4 regions of the Paenibacillus sp. FSL R7-0163 genome follow, and region 1 is predicted to be linked to each of the others. Evidence: riboswitches for the same ligand, from Rfam matches in the RefSeq annotation. Region 1 holds a riboswitch; each other region holds the start of a gene.

Region 1 (5,299 bases):
CCAATATTCACAGAACGAAAACCTGCCTGACAGCCGCGTTCAGGTGCATCCAGGCGATTCCGGTAGTTTCTTTTAGGCCCTTTAACATGCAGCTTTTTGTAAGTCTCCTGGTGGTACACCTCTTGGTATAGTGTTAGTCCATCCACCCCTGCTTGAAGAAGCTCTTTATATTCTGCAGTTGATAGAGGATTTATCTCAATACTGACGGAGGAAAAAAATTCCTTGAGTACATCTACACAATCCTTAATATATGAGACAGGATTCTCCCGGCGCGATTCACCAGTCAAAATGAGGATATGCCGCAGACCTGTAGCTGCAATCTTCTCAGCCTCCCTGCGAACCTCCTCCAAGGACAGCTTTTTGCGCGGAAAATCATAAATGGAGCTGAAGCTGCAGTAGGTACAATGATTCACACAAAAATCCGCAAGATACATCGGTGTGAACAGCTGCATCGAATAACCAAAATGTGCACGGGTCAGTCGCTGTGCAGCCAACGCCATCTCCTCTAGCAGCGGCGTTGCTGCCGGAGAGAGCAATGCCAGCAAATCATTTTCGTTCAGCTTGTCTTTTCCAAGCGCCCGCTTAACGTCATCCTCCCGGAACTCCTTCCACAGCTGCTCATAAGGATACTGCTCCAAGCGGGCCAGTGTGTCAAAAAAGCTCATGCTAATTCTCCCTCCTTTCGTGAACCTATCAAATTCAGTTCAGAAATCCAGTCAACGGTGACGAAGCAAAAGCAACTTCTTCTACAGGACCGAGTCCTGCCAAATAAGCTTTGCGGCCAGCGGATATCGCCTCGCGGAACGCTTCCGCCATGACGAGCGGATTACGTGCCGTTGCGATAGCCGTATTAAGCAGAACAGCAGCGGCCCCCATCTCCATTGCTTCCGCCGCTTCCGAGGGCTTGCCAATTCCGGCATCTACAATAATCGGCAAATTCACTTCTTCAATAAGAATACGCACAAGCTCCTTGGTGCGCAGGCCGCGATTCGTCCCGATCGGCGCACCAAGCGGCATCACAGCAGCAGCACCGGCATCTCTCAGACGTAAAGCAGCCGAAAGGTCCGGACTCATATATGGCAGTACTACAAAACCCTCCGCCGCTAGAATCTCTGTAGCTCGTATGGTCTCCAGATTATCTGGAAGCAGGTATTTCTGATCATTGATCACTTCGATCTTCACCCAGTTCCCCAGTCCCGCAGCTCTTGCTAATCTCGCAATACGGACTGCCTCTTCCGCTGTACGCGCTCCTGAGGTATTAGGCAGAAGAGTCATGTGGCCGGGAATGTGGTTCATGATATTTTCTGCTCCACCTTCCGGGTCCACTCGGCGAAGCGCTACAGTAATCACCTGAGAACCAGAGCTTGCGATCACTTCGGGGATCAGAGCATTCCGGCTATATTTTCCGGTTCCGATAAATAATCTACTAGTTAATTCGATGCCTCCAATATGTAACGGGTCATGCATGAAATTACCTCCCTTTGGTTCTTATAAATTTCTCAAAATTCTATACCGCTCCATCTCAACCCCCACCAACAAAGTGCACCAGTTCCAAACGATCATCCTCGCTCAGAGCTGTACTTTCATAATTCTCCTTACTGACAATTTCTCCATTCAGCTCAATGATCATCAGACGACCCGACCACTCAGGAAGACTGATCAAATCAGCTATAGTTTGAACACCACCAGAACACTCTGCGGATTTCCCGTTAATCAACAGTCTCATTCTGAATCACCCCCTTCGCCTATGCTTTTACCTCCCGGCTATGAATGAACCGCCTTATGAATAGCTTTGGCGGCCTCATAAGGATCATCCTCTCCGCAAATACCGGACATCACAGCAATTCCTGCCGCGCCTTGCCTAATGATCTGTGCCGCATTAGCGGGACCAATTCCGCCAATCGCAATTACAGGAATAGAGCTAGTCTTCACCGTTTCTGCAAGCAGCTCTAACCCACGTGCGGGCAGCCCTAGCTTGCTCGCCGAGGGAAATACATGGCCAAACAAGCAATAATCAGCTCCCTGCTCTGAAGCATTCGCCGCTTCTTCCGGAGAATGAACCGATCTCCCCAGCCAAAGCTGAGGTGCAATTCGCCGGGCTGTAACCGGGCTCAGACTGTGCCCAGCCAACTGAACACCCGCGGCACCAGCTGCCAATGCTACATCGATCCGGTCATTGATTATCAGTTTGGTAGCGGGTATACCGGCAGCCAACAGCTCCTGTGCCGCAGAGAGCAGTTCGCGTGCTGGACATTGCTTCTCTCTTAAGTGAATATAATCGACCCATGTCTGCACCGTGACAGCCAGTTCAACAAATTGTCTCAACTGCTGCTTGCCGTCTGATATTAGATGGATCTCAGCTTGTACCACTCGCGATCTCCTCTCTCTCACTTCCCTGTAGGTCAGTAAAAAACAAAAAAACTGCCCCCGTAAGGAAGGCAGTCAGAATCTGTAACTAGACGGTACTACAAATAGCCCGACAACAGAAATTCGTTCTCCACTTCCCTACGCTGGTCTTAACCAGATCAGGTTCAAAGGGTCCGGAAATCCATTCCGTCTCAGCCAAACGGCACCCCTAGTGACATAAATATACAATTTTAAAATGCTAACGTGGTTTATAGTAACATATTTTTTTATTGAAATACACCCATTTATTCACATTAGCTGTACTAATCTAACCGTTTACTACCTCGCCACCATTTACATGAATAACCTGTCCAGTCACATAACTGGAATCGTCAGAGGCTAGATATACATAGGCTGGCGCCAGCTCCTCTGGTTGTCCAGGCCGTTTCATAGGCTGCGTGCCTCCAAACTCGCTAACCTGCTTCGCATCAAAGGTAGAGGGAATTAGCGGTGTCCAGATTGGACCTGGCGCTACACCGTTTACCCGTATGCCCTTCTCCGCCAGATTCGTGGACAAAGATCGTGTGAAACTAAGGATAGCTCCTTTAGTTGATGAATAGTCCAGCAGCTGCGGGCTTCCGCGATAAGCGGTAATTGAAGTTGTATTTATAATTGTAGATCCTGCTTTTAAATGAGGCATAGCTGCTTTTGTTAAATAGAACATCGCAAATATATTCGTACGGAAAGTACGCTCTAGCTGCTCGGAAGTAATATCCTCGATCTTAGCTTGCGGATGTTGCTCTGCCGCGTTATTGATGAGAATATCAAGCTTTCCTAAGCCCTCCACCGTCTGTTTAATAAGATCCTTACAGAATTTCTCGTCACCGATATCACCTGGAATTAGGATACATTTGCGGCCTTCCTGCTCGACCTGACGTTTAGTTTCCTCTGCATCTGAGTGTTCATTAAGATATGAAATGACCACATCAGCGCCTTCTTTAGCAAAAAGCACAGCAACTGCACGCCCAATTCCGCTGTCTCCACCGGTAATCAACGCCGCCTTGTCTTGCAGTTTACCTGCTGCTTTATAATTTGCCGGCTCGTATTTGGGCAGCGGCGTCATTTCACTCTCAATCCCTGGCTGATGATGCTGCTCCTGTGGGGGTAAGGTTTTTGTAGCTTGTTTATTATTGCCTGACATCTTCCCTATCTCCTCTCGTTAAGCAAATTGATAGTTAACTGATCATCTTAGGATGGCACAACAATGCACGTTTATACGCTGGGTTTGTCATTTTCTTAAATCGCTTTACGAATCTTACTTACCACAATGCAAGTAGAAATAAACAACCGTGGATGTAAACTGCTGTAAGTGGAGAGGACTTCACTGCATACAAAAAGGCACAGCATCGCTGCTGTGCCTTGAATTGTTCACCCTAACTATTTCAAAGAAGAAACATGATTTTCTGCATTCACTTCATGTTCCAGTACCCACATAAAATAAAGAGCCTTAGCTGCTTTCTCCCGGGTCACTATGGCTTTAGGTTCTAGTTCTGTCCCATTGACCATTTGGCCTCTAGCAATCCCCACTTCAGATCTAATAAGCCCTAATTCATAAGCACTTTTCACTTTTGAAATTAAAAAGGGAGAAATGTCCGCCGTATCAACCAGCTGCTGCCAGGATACAAGTGGATAGTACATCGCTCCTCTAGCGCCTGGATCCAGATTGAAATCATAACCAGGATCTCCTGGCACTACTGCTGTGCCGTTATAATCAGTCATGTACTTAGGTTTATTAGCAAACTTTACTTGGTAAACATCATAGAGAATAGCACCCATCGTTTCACGTGACAGCTTACCTTTCGGATAATAGGCAAGATCTGATCTTTCCACTTTCATTAACTTAGAAATACTGCGTGTGAATTCAGCAACTGTCATCTCCGTATCTGGCTTAAAATTCCCTTGACGGTCTTTGCCCATTACTCCCAGCTGGATTAATTTTTCAATTTGATTGCGGTAATAAGCAGCTTCCCCGGTCGTCGTATCATTAGTTATTTCCGGAAAAACCTTATCCCAGTTGCCTGTTAGTGCCGCATGCTTAACGTTCCCTTTAAGATAAGCAGTAATGGAGGCAGCAGTAGAATCGCCAGTAGCACCTTTCTCTACAAGCTCCGTAACAATCATCCGCGAAAATTGTTTGGCGAGCGCTTCTTTAAAATGAGTCCCATCGATTTTCTTTGAAGGATGCCCGTTAGCGTAACTTCCGTCATTTGTTTTGCCTGGCGTTTCTCCGGCTTCAATTGACATGAAGAGGGCTGTTATCGCTTCTACTCCGATCTCGTTATAATATTTCAGACTTTCCGAGTTAAGGTCAATAAGTGTAACTCCAGATTCATCTGCAACCCGTTTAAGAATATCTACAAACTTTCTTGATTTAAAAGAATTCTCATAGATATATCCCGGACTTGCATTCCCTTTAATTCTGGACATTGGCGTTACCAGTACTGGTATCATGCCCCGGGCTTGGATCGCAGGGAGATAAACTTCTTTAAGGTAGTTTTCATACATTGCCTCAGTCGAACCTCTGCCGTAACGTCTGAACTCATCTGCACTCTCATCATTGTGTCCGAATTGAATAAACACATAATCCCCAATGCTGCCACTCAGTAAAATGTCGTTAAGTCGACCTTCTGTATAGGCATTTTTAAACGAGCGTCCTCCCATGGAATAGTTAGTTACACTCACTTTATGTTGATTAAACATACTGCCAATAATCTGGCCCCAACCACTCATTGGCGCTTCGTCGAAGGTGTAGGACTTGACCGTGGAATCTCCAAGTATAAATAAATTCGGAAGAGCTCCAGCTGCTCTATGCTGTGGCAAAATCGGTTCCAGTATGATCTCCTCAATCCCCACAGCTGTGTTCACTTTGTTCGGTTCAATCTCAATATCTATA
Region 2 (5,299 bases), 1.7 Mb from region 1:
ACTTTGATAACGAAGTAATTCAGGAAGCAAACTCGACATCGAATCTTGAACGAACTTGGGAAGTCCGGTACTCACGTACCACATCACTACGCTCCGTTCCTCCTTCCTCAAGTAACGTCCAACCTTCTTGGTTCTGAAAGCCGTCTTTTTGAACTCTTAAATTATAAGGTAAGTTCAAAAAGCCAACTTTGATAACGAAGTAATTCAGGAAGCAAACTCGACATCGAATCTTGAACGAACTTGGGAAGTCCGGTACTCACGTAGCACATCACTACGCTCCGTTCCTCCTTCCTCAAGTAACGTCCAACCTTCTTGGTTCTGAAAGCCGACTTTTTGAGCTCTTAAATTATAAGGTAAGTTCAAAAAGCCAACTTTGATAACGAAGTAACTCAGGAAGCAAACTCGACATCGAATCTTGAACGAACTTGGGAAGTCCGGTACTCACGTAGCACATCACTACGCTCCGTTCCTCCTTCCTCAAGTAACGTCCAACCTTCTTGGTTCTGAAGTCCGCTCTCTACTCCGCCGGTAAAAAATCATTACTGAATGCACTAGCAGCATCCAGCGGTTTATCCAGCAACTTCAGATCATACATCCAGTCGCCGTAATTTTGCCAGACCTCGGTTTTTTGCTCGCCCCAGCGGGCAGCATCGTCCTTGTATTTTGGGCTAAGCCATTTTTGGCTAGCTAGGACAAGGTCGGCGTCCAGGTCAGGAACGGCCTTCGATAACATACCGGCAGCCTCTTCCGGATGATCAATAGCATATTGATAACCTTTTGATGTGGCTTTCATGAAGGCCTTCACCAGCTCAGGATGATCTGCAATTTGCTTCTCACTCGTCGTCAGCACAGGCGTGTAATAATCGAGCTGTGGCGCATAATCCTTTAAGTACAGCATATCCAATGGCTCGCCACGCAACTCAGCCTCAACGCCAGTCCAAGCGTAGAAAATCCAGGCGAAATCAATGTCACGTTTGACGGCGGTAAAATAATCAGCTTCACCGATACTGATCAGCTTCACCTTTTTCACATCGCCACCTTCAGGATCCATGATAGCTTTCATGGCTGCTTCTTCGGCTGGTGAGCCCCAGCCTCCGTAGGTTTTACCTTCGAAATCCTTTGGTGATTTAATATTGCGATCTACTGGAGCGGCGAATCCCGACGTATTATGCTGAATAATAGCTGCTATCGAGACAAGGGGTACGCCTTGTAGACGGGCTAGCGTTAATCCTTCTTGGGCGCTGATGCCAAATGCGGCTTCGCCAGAAGTAACCATAGTATCAGAACCCGCTGCGCCTGGCTGAACGATTTCGACGTCCAGACCTTCTTCAGCGTAGTAACCAAGATCCTTTGCTACGTATAGACCGGTATGATTCGTGTTCGGTGTCCAGTCGAGCGCGACTTTAACTTTGGTGAGCTCTTTTGGAGCATCCGTCCCAGCCGCTGCAGTTGGATCAGTAGCATTTGCTTTGTTTCCGGCTGTATTCCCATTGTTGCTGCCGCATCCGGCAATGGCAAGAATGAGTACACAGGTGAGGCACAACGTAAGTGCTTTTTTGAGGTGCATGTCTTCTTCTCTCCTTTAAGGTTACAAGAAATCCGTCTTCACAACATGAACCGTAAAGTGTAGTATGTACGTTTTTCTACATCTTTTAGTGATCTTACAAAAAAAGCGCCCCGAGTGATCGGGACGCTGGCTTGGCGCAAGGTTAGTCAAGGTCACAGGGACCAGAACCAATTGGCGATTCCTACGCTGGCATTATCCAGATCAGGTATAAGGGTCAGTATCTTGTGGGATACAATCTCAGCCGGCCAATTCCAGCACCCCTGGTTCTATGAAGTTAACGGGTATTTCTATGTGCAATATAAGTAAGTATAAGTTTTGTACCCATACTTTATATCTTATATTTCTCGCATACGGTGTATTATAGACGGCTGTACTCGGAATGTCTAGTAGTGCACTCCTGAATTTTTCCAATCCAGTAGTTTCTTTTTTGCTAGTCTAGATCTTTATATTTCTTGCGGTGACGCCGTTTAAGCTCACTAACCAGCGCCCCTAGCGTGAGGACAACGCTGATCAGAATCCCGCTCATGATCACGAAGAGGGCAAGAAATTCAAAGGGGGAATATCCAATCATTTTACTCCATTGAATCTTTCCATCCAGATCGTCAATGACCTGATTCATGCCGTAAATCCCGCTTACTACCGTAAATACAGTGAGAATCATCAGCAGATTATCCCGTCGCTTGGACTGAAACTTATCCTGATACTGAAACAGGTCATTTAAGGTTTCTTTCACTTCCTCGAATAAAGCGTCGTTTCCGTATACTTTACGCAGCTGAAGAAATATCTCCCGGCCCTGCGACTGGGAAATCAACTCCAAGAAGTAGAACTTTGCCGAGAACTTATTGATGGAGTAGATTAGATTGTCTATTTCCTCATAATCATGATTAATCCGAAGTCGGGAGTGCATATTGGCGAGCTTCAGCAGAACGATTTTGTGGAAAATATTGAGTAAAAATCCGTAATAATATTGCCCGTACATCTGGTTGGCTAGACTAACAGCAATCTCCTGTTCAGCCCGGGTCATGCAGCAAAAGGTCTGCTCATTCATCATATAATACGTGTCTGGGCCCCAGCGATTATAGGAATGCTCATGACAATAGTTTGCAATATACGCTGGATCGCTTGCACTGGCATAGGGCTTTCCGTTCAGATCAATTCCATCAAGCTGTGAGGCGCGATAGCGTAGATTTACACTAATCTCATCAGAACCTTCTTCATTCTGAAAGCCGTAAAAAGCTTGCACCTGCATTCTTTCATCTACGAAAAAAGGAAGGGTCTCAAAATAAGCCCCATTGATATCCGATTGATCCAGATATGGCTCCAGTCCATCCACCAAATTTCGGAAGACAAAATCCTCTACCATCTCATAGGTCTGTTCCCCGCAATGAATATAAGTGTAGTCATCCTGTATGAAGGTTTTCTCTAGCGCACGGAAACGATCCGCGAATTCTAGGGCAATACTAAAGGGAATCGAATCCCCCTCCAGCTGGACACGTATCGTCACGAATCCAAGCTGAAAGGGACATATGAATATATCCGTCGAGAGAATTTTGAAAAATATAGATTGCTGCGGAATCTCCAGAATGCAGTCGAGATTATTTACTCTGGAAAAACGGCGAAACGAGTCGGCATCCTTCCTGCGCGGAAAAAGGACGTGTGCGGCAAACGGTAAATAGGTGCGCTCCATTCGTTCATGGGAAACACAGTAACCTTCTCCATAATAGGCAGCTTCCAGTTCTTTGTTATCCAGAAAAAAACGTGTGAATCCGTCGTCCTGTAATTGCTGGATAAGCTGCTTAGAATCGCCCTTTTTTATAGAGAAGGGAAATATAAACTGCATAAGCGCAGTATGTAACAAAGGCTCAGTTGAAGACTCATTTAAAGACTCATTCATTCATTGTCCATCCTTGTGCTCAGAATATGCTTATAGATCACATTACCCTAAAAGGATAACGTTGATACTATTCTAAATACGGGAACTCTTTCCTTCCACCGCTTGCCTGGCTTGGAATCTCCATGCGGCAATGCTTAGCAGGAACAAGAAGGCAGCAAAAGTGGCAAGTAATCCGGCTGTTTGTGCCACTTCTAAATGGTCCATAGACCAGCCCGTAAACAGAGGTAGCAAAGCACCACCAACGCCTCCGGAAGCAATCATAATGCTGGGTGTTGACTCTTCGGTGCCAGGCAGCATTTTGCTGGAGAAAACCAATGCAATGGAGAAAATACCGGACATAAACAGCCCCAGCAGCAGAATTACAATGAAAGCAGCCATACGATTTTCAGTGAACGGAAAGAGTGTCAGCAGTAACAAGGTTAGTAAACAGCTGCTGAGAATGTACACGCGATAAGATATTTTTTCGGCAATTACACCCGCAAACAATCTTCCTGTAGACATCGCCAGCCAAAAGAAAGTGACTGTCAGTGCTGCCGCAGACTCTGTCATCCCTAGCTTGGCAATAAAGATAGCCGGCATAAAGTTGACTAAACTCATCTCTGTGCCTACATAAAGAAAAAAGAAAACGATGAAGATCCCTAGCAGAATCCATTGCTTACCTTTATACGGAAATTTTTTGTTAGAACGTGAGCTTGAGGAATGCGAATTGTCTGCTCCTTGGACAGAGGCACGTTCATCCAGCATGCGTTGTAGATTACCGAAGTGTCCTCTTGCCCAGAGGATAAGAGAAATCAAAGAGAAGGCAGCGACGATTAGAAAGGCCAATCTCCACGCTCCGGCAGCAATGAGCGGACTGGCGATAAGCGGCATCACGAGTGCGCCTATCCCGAATAGAACTTCGAGCCGGCTCATCGCAATAGCCGTTCCTTCGGTTACAGCACCAATAATGATGGTGCCGATAACCGCTTCGATCATCCCGAAACCAAAACCTGCGGCAACAGCGATAAAATACATCCAGCCCCAAGGCGGTAGAAAGGCATAGGCAACTTCTGCAACTATTAGAAGACTGGTGGCAATGAGGATGCCTCCACGTTTACCGAAGCGGCGATTAAGTAGGGGAGAGACCAACACGCCTGCTAGAAAACCAGCGAATTGACTAAAGATTAATTCACCGCCAGCACTGTAATTTTGATCATAATGTTGCAGTAGAACGGGCAGAATAGATCCCAGCACAACATGTGCCAGACCGATAACGAAGTAGGAGAGACAGCCGATCCAAATCAGTTTTTTCACGAAGTAAGCTCCTTATCTTGATGTAGTTTATGGAGTAAGGTCGGATTCAATGTGAACCTGAAGGGTACATTATAATAAGCACCATTGTTATGATAAATCCAAACGGTGAGCTTGGATATATAAACTTTTGTTTACATGCTTGAAGGGAGAGATTTACGTAATGGATAACAAACAACTGGAACAACTCATTATTAAAGCATTGGATGACAACAAGTTCGGTTCCTTTGGTACGATCGAAGAAGGAAATAAGCCGAAAGTACGTTATATGGCCATTTTCCATGAGGGTTTGAAGATTTATTTGGCTACAAATCGCAAAACTCATAAAGTGGAGGAGTTATCCGATAATCCGAATGCTTTTGTACTGCTTGGCTATGAGGCCGGCGGAAGCAAAGATTTGCTGGAGATTGAAGCGACCGCTACCGTCTCTAAGGATGAAGGCTTGCGCTCCAAGGTATGGAATAAAGAGCTGGAGCCATGGTTTACTGGACCTGATGATCCTAATTATGTGATTTTGGAGCTTACTCCAACACGTATTGAGTATGTAG
Region 3 (5,299 bases), 720 kb from region 1:
GGAATGGAGGAATAGCCGATTTGTTTTCCCGCGAGCTCTTTTGGACTATGAATACTGCCAGCCTGAGGAACCATCAGATGATTCAGTGGATGCCGCACGATTGCTGCAATCGAACGTACAGGGATTTTCTCGCCGCGTGCCATAAGTACCTGAGGCTGATAACTGAGCGCTAGATCAATTTGATTCGCTGCAACAAGCTTTAGGGAATCATTGCTGTCTGCAGGCATTTTGATCTCGACATCCAAACCTTCCTCTTGGAAAAAACCTTGCTGTTGCGCAGCGTATAGAAAGGAATGAACGGCATTGGGATACCAATCAAGCATAATCGTCAGCTTGTGTGACTGCTTATTTTCGGTATTGGAGGGATCGGTTTGGGAGTTGTTATTTATCTTGTCTGCCTTCCCGCAGCTGCTTAAGAGCAAAAGTGTGCATACTAGAAATACAGAAATAAGTCCTCGTTGTGGGGATTTTAAATGATTCATTGGTTTGATCCTCTTTTCTTTAAAAATAATTGTTCGAGTAAAGCTATCGCCAGAAAAAGCACCACACCAAGCGCGGACAGCAGAAATACAGCCGCGAACATTTCATCGCTCTGCATATTTCCGGCCATTCTGCGGCTGAAGTAACCGAGTCCTTTACTGCCGCCGAGCCATTCCCCGATAGTAGCTCCGATGACGCAGTATACAATGGACAGCTTTAAGCCAGAGAAAAAAGCAGGCAACGCCAGTGGAATTTGGGTTTTGACAAGCAGCTGCCAGCGGTTTGCACCAAATGTTAATAATAAGTCCTTGTAAGTCTGGCCACTTGTACGAAGTCCATCATATGTACTCACTACGACTGGAAAAAAAGCCGTCAAAAACACCACAGCCACTTTGCTCCACAGCGAATATCCGAACCACATAATAAAAATGGGGGATAGCGCAATTAATGGGATCGTCTGGCTAATGATAAGAAAGGGATAGATGGCCTTTTCTATGGGGCGATACAGGAACATTCCAGTGCCCAGCAATACACCACAAATAACAGAAAGGACAAAACCCACCAGTATCTCCTGTAACGTCGCCAATAAATGCTGTCCAAATAATAATTGCCTGTGCTCGATCAATGCGATTCCAATAGAGGAAGGTGCAGGGAGAATAAAGGCTGGAATCATGTGAAGGCGAACAGCTGACTCCCAGATTACAAGAATGAGCAGTACCAGAAGAAGGAAGGGACCATAGTTGTCTAGATGTTTTTTAAAAGGTATAGGTCGCATGTAATCTCCGCTCCAGCTCTGCACGCAGTGCTATAAACCGGGGTTCGTAGTTCATCTTATAATGTCTTGGCCTTGGTAAATCCACAACGATCTCCTGTAATTCGCTGTGCGCACCGCCAGATAATAAATAAATCCGGTCACTGAGCAATAGTGCTTCCTCCAGATCATGAGTGATGAGCATAATCGTCTGATTCAATTCACCCCATAACTCCAACAGCCAACGGTGTATCTCGCGTTTGGTCATGGCATCGAGAGCGCCAAAGGGCTCATCCAGCAGCATAAGACCACTTCCGCCTCCAGCCACTAAGGTGCGCAGAAATGCGACTCGCTGTTTCATTCCACCCGAAAGTTCATGGGGATAAGCCTTCTCTACATCTGCTAAGCCGAAGCGGGTCAACATTTCCCGAATCTGAGTGATCGTTTCTTGTTTATTGAATCTGGGCTTGATCTCCCAAGGCAAAAGGCAGTTGTCGAGCACTGTCCTCCAAGGCAGCAATAAATCCTGCTGAGGCATATAAGCGATCTGACCTAAACGACTAGCGGTTGACGGGTGCGTAGAGAGTTTTATTTTTCCGTGAGTAGGTTCGAGTAAACCGGCAATCGTTTTGAAAAATGTACTTTTCCCGCATCCGCTAGCACCTACTACGGAGACGAATTCCCCTTGCCTGATATCCATGGATAGATCTGCGAATACAGGGGGTTGCTCAGATTCCGGAAAAGAGTAGGTTAGGCCTTGAATAGATAAAATGGTCGTGATGATCAAACCTCCTAAAATTTTTGTGGAGCGCCTAAACAAATAAAAACCCATCCATTTCCAGAGGAAATGAATGGGTCAAAAAGTTCATTCTGCATAATAACACTTAACATGCTTGATGAAAATTCTGCTCCACTTCCCTCCGCTGGTATGATCCAGATCAGGTTCCAAGGGTCCGGAGCTTGAAGCTCCGTCTCAGTCGGCCGACTCCCCTAGTGAAATAACAGGTCCATATTAATTTGTTAATAAATATACCATATCTTTCTGAGAAGTAAAGAGAGAAAGAAGTGAAGGATTAATCCAAGATTGGGTAAGATATAGGTAGGAATCTAGTTAATATTATAATTCCGATGTATATAATCGGAAAAAAGTATTGACGATCATGTGATGGCAGTGTACTATTCAATTTACCGGAAAAAATCCGGGTAGAGAGAGGGGATTTAATAATGAAAAAATGGAGTTTAACTATTATATTGGCGTTAACCGTGGTCCTTATAGCGGCTTGCGGCAATAATTCGAATACCAATACGGCTGCTGAACCTACAGCTGGAACGAATGGTGGAGCAGCATCTTCAGCGCAAAACAGTTTGGAGGCTGTGAAAGCCAGCGGCAAATTGCGGATAGGTACAGAAGGGACTTATGCGCCTTTTACTTATCATGACACTGCGGGGAAATTGACTGGTTTTGACGTGGAAATTGCTGAAGAAGTAGCAAAACGTTTAGGTGTTAAAGCTGAATTTTTTGAAACTCAGTGGGATGGTATTTTCGCTGGAATGGATGCGAAACGGTTTGATGTAATCTTTAATGAAGTTTCCATTAACGAAGATCGCAAAGTGAAATATGATTTCTCTGAACCCTATATCGTATCCAAAGCAGTATTGATCGTGAGCGAAGACAATGAGGATATTAAGACCTTTGCCGATCTTAAGGGTAAAAAAGCCGGACAATCCCTGACAAGTAACTTATCCGACATCGCTCGTGAGAACGATGCTGAAATCGTAGCTACGGACGGTTTCAATCAAGCGATGGATCTGCTGACTTCGGGACGTATTGATGCAACTGTGAATGATGGCTTGTCTTATCTGGATCTAAAAAAACAAAAACCAGATGCAAAAATTAAAGTGGTTGATGAGATTCCTGAAGGATCACAAAGTGCCGCAGTATTCCTGAAAGGCAATGATGAGCTGGTGAAAGCGGTCAGTGATGCGATTACAGAGATGAAGAGTGATGGAACGTACTTGAAAATTTCCGAGAAATACTTTGGAGCTGACGTTTCAAAATAATACAAGGCTAGCAAGGCTAATTAAGCCTGGAAGCTAAAAAGGATGTCTGAATAATGGATGACCGCAAAATACAAATTTTCTTAGACACACTGCTACCCCTGCTAAAAGCCGGGGTGGCTTTTACCATTCCGTTGGCGCTACTTTCCTTTGTGCTTGGATTGATTTTGGCGATCCTAACCGCGCTGGCACGTCTTTCACCGTGGGTAATTCCGAAGCTAATCGCCCGTTTTTATGTGTGGGTTATTCGAGGAACCCCATTGTTAGTGCAGCTATTTATTATATTTTATGGTTTGCCGGCTGTTGGTATTGTACTCGACCCCTTCATTGCCGCCACCATTGGATTTACTCTTAGCGTAGGGGCTTATTCATCGGAAATCGTACGCGCTGCTATCCTGTCGATACATAAAGGCCAATGGGAAGCTGCCTTCTCAGTCGGGATGACTCGTGGGCAGGCTCTGCGCCGCGTAATTCTGCCACAAGCTGCGCGCGTTTCTGTACCGCCGTTATCCAATTCCTTTATTAGCTTGGTTAAAGATACTTCGCTTGCAGCGATCATCACCTATACGGAGATGTTTAGAACCGCACAGCAGGTAGCCTCTACCACTTATGAGCCTCTGCTGGTATACTCCGAAGCAGGATTGTTTTATTTAGTGTTCTGTTCTGTGCTGTCGGCGCTGCAAAATTACTTGGAGAAACGACTCGATCGTTACTCTGCGACCTAAAGGAGAGATACTTGTGATTGAAATCATTAATTTGCATAAATCCTTCGGCGCACTCCAAGTGTTAAAGGGTATTGATCTGAAAATGGAGCATGGAAAGGTACTTGTCATTATTGGGCCATCTGGCTCCGGGAAGACTACACTGCTGCGCTGTTTTAATCTGTTGGAAATCCCGGATCAAGGCAGCCTGTCGCTCAGTGATATCACCATCAATTTTACAGATCATAAGAAAATTCCTCAGAATTCCGTATTGGCCCTTCGTCAGAAAACAGGGATGGTCTTTCAATCGTATAATTTATTTCCGCATATGACTGCGCTTGGCAATGTGATGGAGGGACAGGTAACTGTCCTGAAACGATCCAAGGAAGAAGCGCGCAAGCGGGGGCTTCAGCTGCTGGCTAAGGTGGGTTTGGCAGATAAAGCTGATAACTATCCACATCAGCTGTCAGGTGGACAGCAGCAGAGAGTGGCCATCGCCCGGGCTATGGCAGTAGATCCAGAAGTGTTATTGTTTGATGAGCCCACTTCGGCGCTCGATCCTGAGCTGGTAGGGGAAGTGCTTAAGGTTATCAAACAATTAGCGGCAGAAGGTATGACTATGGTGATTGTGACCCACGAGATGAAATTTGCCGCCGATGTAGCGGACCGGATCATTTTGATGGATGGTGGTCATATCTTAGAGCAAGGGACTCCGCAAGAAGTGCTGGAGCATCCGAAGAATCCCCGGGCTCTGCAATTTCTGAACAGACTGAATGGTGAAGAAGAGTAGAAAGACAATATACACGAAAAAGCGGCTCGGGAATCATCCGGAGCTGCTTTTTCATGTGTAGATTATTCAAATGAGAAGAGTATCTGAAATTTGGCTTATACTCCAGTTTTCAGAAATTCCAAAGCGTTGTAGAGCATAATCGCTGCTTCGGCGCGGGTGAGTTCGCTTTTTGGATTAAACTTTCCGTTAGCATCCAGGCTATTGATCTTGTATTTCAGGGAGCGCTGAATACTGCCTTGATACGCAGGAGTCAGAGAAGCTTCATCAGCGATATCTACTGGAACGATATTGATCATCGGCAGATTGCCAACGCCTTCGATCGCTTGCACTAGATAGTTAGTGAATTGCTCTTTGGTCATAATGAGGTTAGGATCAATGTCTTTAGGAAGCTTAACTTCATTGTAATAAGCATTGATAAAGGCTTCAGCGTACCAGGCTTTGTCTTTTACTTTTGTGAACAAGCCGCTGGCAACAGGAGCTTTGTTAAAATCAATGGCCGCGAGGCTAAGCTGGAGACCG
Region 4 (5,299 bases), 2.9 Mb from region 1:
AATTGGCTATCTTGAAATAAAAGATTATCAACCCATAAATCACGATGTGCCCATCCAGCTACAAGTCCTTCGAATATTTCCGGATCTATTTCTTCAGTCGCTCTCAGTTGTATCTCTAGGTCAGTGATGAGTGAAGTTTTGCCCATTTCCTTTGATTGTTGTAGGAGTACATTCCAATGTTCTAAACGTTCCTCAGGGCTTTGGGGAATAAATTGTGGGGTTCTTTTCAAACTAAGGGTCCCATCATTTAATAAACGATGCATTTTACCTGTGGCACGACCCAAATCAAACATTTGAAGGATGTTAATTTTGCCCGGCTCTATGACACGCCCTTCACAATATTCCATAACCATAAACGTCTCTCCCATATCTGATTCCAATAAAACTTTATGGTTATAAGCCAACAATTCGGGACATGGGAGCCCCTGTAGATACAGTCTTTTCTGTTGAGAAAAAGCAAAGTTCAGCTCTTCTGGGTTATACAATTTATATCTTTTTTTGTTGTATTGTTTAAGTAGAAATGGTCCTGAATCCGTTATGATTTTCCATTTAAGATTTAACCAGCCACGTTTTATTGGGGTAGCATGAAGGACTTTCAATCCAAAAAAATGATAGAAACTATTACTTAAATCCTCTAAAATGGCTTCCTCTGAGCGAATCGCTTCCATTTCATCAACTCCTATCTATTCAAAGTATAAAAGAAGAAGCCGCCAATGACGACTTCTTTTAGATATTTCTTTTTAGCAGAAAAAGTTATCTATAAATGAGGCTCCCGCCTTGGAGAAACTCTTGCGCCTTCTCTTGCATTCCTGATTCAATTCTCGTCGTATTACGGATATTATGAGAGATCTTCATACTGCAAAATTTCGGCCCGCACATGGAACAAAAATGAGCTGTTTTAGCGCCTTCCGCAGGCAATGTCTCATCATGATATTCTAGCGCTCGCTCAGGATCTAACGATAAATGAAATTGATCACGCCAACGAAATTCAAAACGGGCTTTCGAAAGAGCGTTATCCCGGTCTTGTGCTCCTTTATGCCCTTTCGCCAAATCTGCGGCATGTGCCGCTATTTTATAAGTAATGACCCCTACACGTACATCTTCCTTATTAGGCAGGCCAAGATGCTCCTTCGGAGTTACGTAACATAACATTGCTGTACCGAACCAACCAATCATCGCTGCACCTATAGCAGAGGTAATATGATCATACCCCGGCGCAATATCTGTAGTCAGTGGACCTAACGTATAAAAAGGGGCTTCGTTGCAAGTTTCAAGTTGCTTATCCATATTCTCTTTAATCAAGTGCATCGGCACATGTCCTGGACCCTCTACCATCACCTGTACATCATGACTCCAAGCCATAGCTGTTAATTCACCTAACGTCTCTAACTCGGCAAATTGTGCTTCATCATTCGCATCAGCAATCGAACCCGGACGTAATCCATCGCCTAGGGAAAAAGAAACATCGTACAGCTTCATGATTTCACATATCTCTTCAAAATGTGTATATAAAAAGTTCTCTTGATGATGCGCAAGACACCATGCCGCCATAATGGAGCCACCTCTTGAAACAATACCTGTCATACGTTGTGCCGTCAACGGGATATAACGAAGCAGAACTCCCGCATGAATGGTAAAATAGTCCACCCCTTGCTCCGCTTGCTCAATGAGCGTATCACGGTATACTTCCCACGTTAAATCTTCCGCTTTCCCATTCACTTTTTCCAAAGCTTGATAAATAGGCACCGTTCCAATAGGAACAGGAGAATTACGGATGATCCACTCGCGTGTCGTATGGATGTTTTTACCTGTGGAGAGATCCATTATATTGTCTGCACCCCAGCGGGTAGCCCATCTCATTTTCTCCACCTCTTCCTCTATGGATGAGGATACTGCGGAGTTTCCAATATTGGCATTGATCTTTACCAAAAAATTACGCCCAATAATCATTGGTTCACTCTCTGGATGATTGATATTCGCTGGAATGATGGCGCGGCCGCGGGCTACTTCATCTCTTACAAATTCCGGTGTCACATTCTCACGAATCGCAACGTATTCCATTTCCGAAGTAATAATCCCTTTGCGTGCATAATGCATTTGAGAGACATTACGCCCCTTTTTCGCTCGCAAAGGTTTTCTATGGAGCGCTGGAAACACTTCCGCCACAGCTTTTCCCGTTGCATTCCCGTTATCTTCAGGCTTCACGGTTCTTCCTTCGTACGCTTCCACATCCCCTCGTTCCTCAATCCAGCTTAGACGATTGGGCTCTAACCCCTGACGAATATCAGTATGAATATTAGCATCCGTGTAAGCCCCACTTGTGTCATAGACATGAATTGGGGAATTCTCCTCTTCGCCGTCTATGCCCGCAGTTGGACTAAGTGAGATCTCCCGCATAGGCACCTGAATATCAGGCCGTGAACCCTTTACATACACTTTTTGACTTGCTGGAAAAGCTGATAAATTGATTGGATCGTTGTTCAATTCGCTTGTCATCTCAATTCCTCCTATAAGGTGATTTGATCAAGCGGAGACGGTCTACTCCCCACACATAGAAAAGGCCACATCTGTATAAGATGAGGCCTTAGAGTAGACAAATAGAAATAGAGCTCCATTTCCTCCGCTGGCATTATCCAGATCAGGTTTGACGGTCGATAGTTATAACTATCCTCTCAGCCTGGTCCCACCAAGCTCCCGTAACTATATAATTGCTACTTCAAAGTATAACCGAAAAGAGAGAATTATCCAAATCTACTCAAATGTGAGATCAACGTGTACGTTAGTATAACACCAGTACCCCAAATCCTTCCAGAAGCACCTCGCCCGACAATGTTGTGCCGCTCAGTAAATCTGTTTTGGTCTCATGAAGATGGATCGTGACAGGAGTCTCACTATAATTAAGCAAAAAAGCATAACTGGAAGAAGCTCCGGTACGGACTTGCAGCTCTACCTCTTCTGGGAGCTCCAGCCAATTTGCTGGCGATTGTAGATCAATTAATTTTATGATCTCAGCCGCTGCCTGTTCGTTAAATACGGCTCCGTAATACCAAACCTCACCCTTGCCGCGACGATTTCTAGTTACCGCCGGTTTTCCTGCATAATAATCAGAGGCGTAAACCGCCATCACTTCAACCGAAGCTTCCTCTATTTTGAGAATATCATTAAAGTCATCTGCTCCTGTAACGACTTCGGTCGCGCCCGACCAGCTAATTGTTGTTGGCTGACGACTGCCCTTAACCATTGTGAATTCTTCAACTGTGATCCCGCATAGATCCTTAGCAGCACCTGGGAAAGGACGCATATAACATTGACCGCGCTCATCCTTATAGCCAGTTCTACAGCCGAAGATCAGTTTGCCGCCTTGTTGAACATATTCATCCAGCAGAGACGCTGTCTCATCTGTCATAATCGCTGGGTGAGGATAGATAAGCACGTCGTACCTTGCAAGCTCCTCCAGCGTTGTTTTTTTGCGCAAATAGAGCACGTCATTAGGGATATGCTTCCGCTGAAGAGCCTTGTACCACTCCTTATTGCTCTTCCACATAAACGGGCCATGCCAAACATCGTATTCTCCATCCCACTCATTGTCATAATCACGAACAATAGCAACGTTAGCCTGATTATGAGTACCGATAAACGCTTGACCTGCTGCTGCCAGCTCCTGACCGATCTGCCCCGCTTCCCGCACTCTCCGGTTAGGCTGATTATGATAGTCATTGATTCCATGCCAATAAATTTCATTGCCCATCGTAGCTGTCCGCCAGCGGAAATATAACACCATATCTGCCCCATGAGCGATCGACTGATAAGTCCATAACCGCATCTGCCCGGGCTTTGGAGAAGGCATATCCATCCGGTTCACCCAGCCACCCGGGCCCGACTGCTGCTCCATAATGCAGAAATTCGGGGATATCGAACGAACAACAGATAACGACAGTCCCCAGCCTCTATCATTCAGCGGATTCCGCTCATTCGGGTCATAAAAAATAGTAGAGAACTGAGGATAGGAATCATAGCTGAAGAAATCCAGCAGTTCATCCGTCATTTCATGGCTATCGAGATGACCGAACAGACCGTTCGTGGTTACCCATTGCTTAGGGGCAAGTTTACGAATGATATCCGCTTGGTTTTTGGCAAAAGAAATTGTATTGTCCGAAATAAACCGCTTTTCATCCAATGCCTGATGAGGATTGGGTTGCTTCGCTACTGGAGTCGGACGTGGAAGATAGACCTGAGACCAGTCACTATAGCTTTGATTCCAAAAAACAGCTCCCCATGCCTCGTTCAAATGCTCAAGCGTAACATATTTCTGCTGTAGCCATTCCCGGAAGGCCTTATGGTCACTCTCCGAATAAAATTCACTGATCTCACAGTTGAGCTCATTATCAATTTGCCAGCCAACTACACCCGGATGATTGCCGTAATGTTCAGCCATTTGTTCTGCAATACGTGCACACAGATCCCGGTATTTAGGACTGCTGTAATTATAATGGCGGCGCATGCCATGCTGAAGTGTAACACCTTCGTAGGTTACATTTAATACTTCTGGATACTTATCAGTCAACCAAGCTGGAGGCGTTGCCGTCGGAGTACCAAGTACAACCTGAAGGCCATATTTATGTGCTAGATCAATCGCCCGATCAAAGAGCCCGAACTGAAACTCCCCTTCTGTGGGTTCAAAAATAGACCAAGCAAACTCCCCCATCCGAATGATCGTAAAGCCGAGTTCACGCATCCGGCGATAATCGTCCTCCCACATGTTTTCTGGCCAGTGCTCCGGATAATAACAAACGCCAAGCTCGAATTTTTCAGTTGCGACAGGTTTCTTCATCATTACCTCCAAAGTATTAAAAATATGCTTTCAATATTTTATAATTCTATTGTAGTATCAATGATAAGAGGTCTTATATAACAAAATATTGCTATCATATAACAATCTTGCGTTTATTTCCTTAATCCAACTTGCGCTCTGTTGCGCTACAGAAATGGGTGCTGCCAAACATGAAGAAACAATGGTATTTGCCGACACCGGCTTTTTCAAAATATGTCTGTTATCCTGAATTTTTGGGACATTACACTCACTTTCCACAACATACAGAGAGAAGAAGCGAAGGGTTTCTGGGGAGTTATAACCTGCATTTGATCTTTGGTGGGGAGGGTTATGTATTCCATGAGGGCGAACGTATTCCGATGAGTAGAGGACGAGGTTTTCTGTACCCAAAAGGGGCTTATCAGCAATACGGCTCTGACCCAGGCGAGCCTTGGGATGTCCGATGGGTTCATTTTAATACTGAAATTG

The links. A riboswitch is a leader RNA that binds a small molecule or an ion and turns the genes downstream of it on or off. The one in region 1 is predicted to bind thiamine pyrophosphate.
Region 2: it holds a riboswitch for thiamine pyrophosphate, as region 1 does, so the genes downstream of both, NST45_RS25065 (ABC transporter substrate-binding protein) here and NST45_RS17735 (thiamine phosphate synthase) in region 1, are expected to answer to the same signal.
Region 3: it holds a riboswitch for thiamine pyrophosphate, as region 1 does, so the genes downstream of both, NST45_RS14510 (ABC transporter ATP-binding protein) here and NST45_RS17735 (thiamine phosphate synthase) in region 1, are expected to answer to the same signal.
Region 4: it holds a riboswitch for thiamine pyrophosphate, as region 1 does, so the genes downstream of both, thiC (phosphomethylpyrimidine synthase ThiC) here and NST45_RS17735 (thiamine phosphate synthase) in region 1, are expected to answer to the same signal.

What each region holds. Positions count from the first base shown of each region.
Region 1 is NZ_CP150224.1:3,971,114-3,976,412, forward strand. It holds gene thiH (2-iminoacetate synthase ThiH) at 1-665, opposite strand, end outside; gene NST45_RS17725 (thiazole synthase) at 700-1,467, opposite strand; gene thiS (sulfur carrier protein ThiS) at 1,523-1,726, opposite strand; gene NST45_RS17735 (thiamine phosphate synthase) at 1,765-2,370, opposite strand; TPP riboswitch at 2,486-2,587, opposite strand; gene NST45_RS17740 (SDR family oxidoreductase) at 2,675-3,547, opposite strand; gene NST45_RS17745 (GDSL-type esterase/lipase family protein) at 3,784-5,259, opposite strand.
Region 2 is NZ_CP150224.1:5,707,275-5,712,573, reverse strand. It holds gene NST45_RS25065 (ABC transporter substrate-binding protein) at 518-1,567, opposite strand; TPP riboswitch at 1,729-1,839, opposite strand; gene NST45_RS25060 (hypothetical protein) at 1,998-3,461, opposite strand; gene NST45_RS25055 (MFS transporter) at 3,534-4,754, opposite strand; gene NST45_RS25050 (pyridoxamine 5'-phosphate oxidase family protein) at 4,915-5,299, shown strand, end outside.
Region 3 is NZ_CP150224.1:3,253,645-3,258,943, reverse strand. It holds gene NST45_RS14520 (ABC transporter substrate-binding protein) at 1-482, opposite strand, end outside; gene NST45_RS14515 (ABC transporter permease) at 479-1,255, opposite strand; gene NST45_RS14510 (ABC transporter ATP-binding protein) at 1,236-2,018, opposite strand; TPP riboswitch at 2,130-2,233, opposite strand; gene NST45_RS14505 (amino acid ABC transporter substrate-binding protein) at 2,456-3,292, shown strand; gene NST45_RS14500 (amino acid ABC transporter permease) at 3,346-4,014, shown strand; gene NST45_RS14495 (amino acid ABC transporter ATP-binding protein) at 4,028-4,780, shown strand; gene NST45_RS14490 (S-layer homology domain-containing protein) at 4,876-5,299, opposite strand, start outside.
Region 4 is NZ_CP150224.1:39,109-44,407, reverse strand. It holds gene NST45_RS00205 (phosphotransferase) at 1-668, opposite strand, end outside; gene thiC (phosphomethylpyrimidine synthase ThiC) at 754-2,496, opposite strand; TPP riboswitch at 2,599-2,708, opposite strand; gene NST45_RS00195 (beta-galactosidase) at 2,780-4,831, opposite strand; gene NST45_RS00190 (AraC family transcriptional regulator) at 5,002-5,299, shown strand, end outside.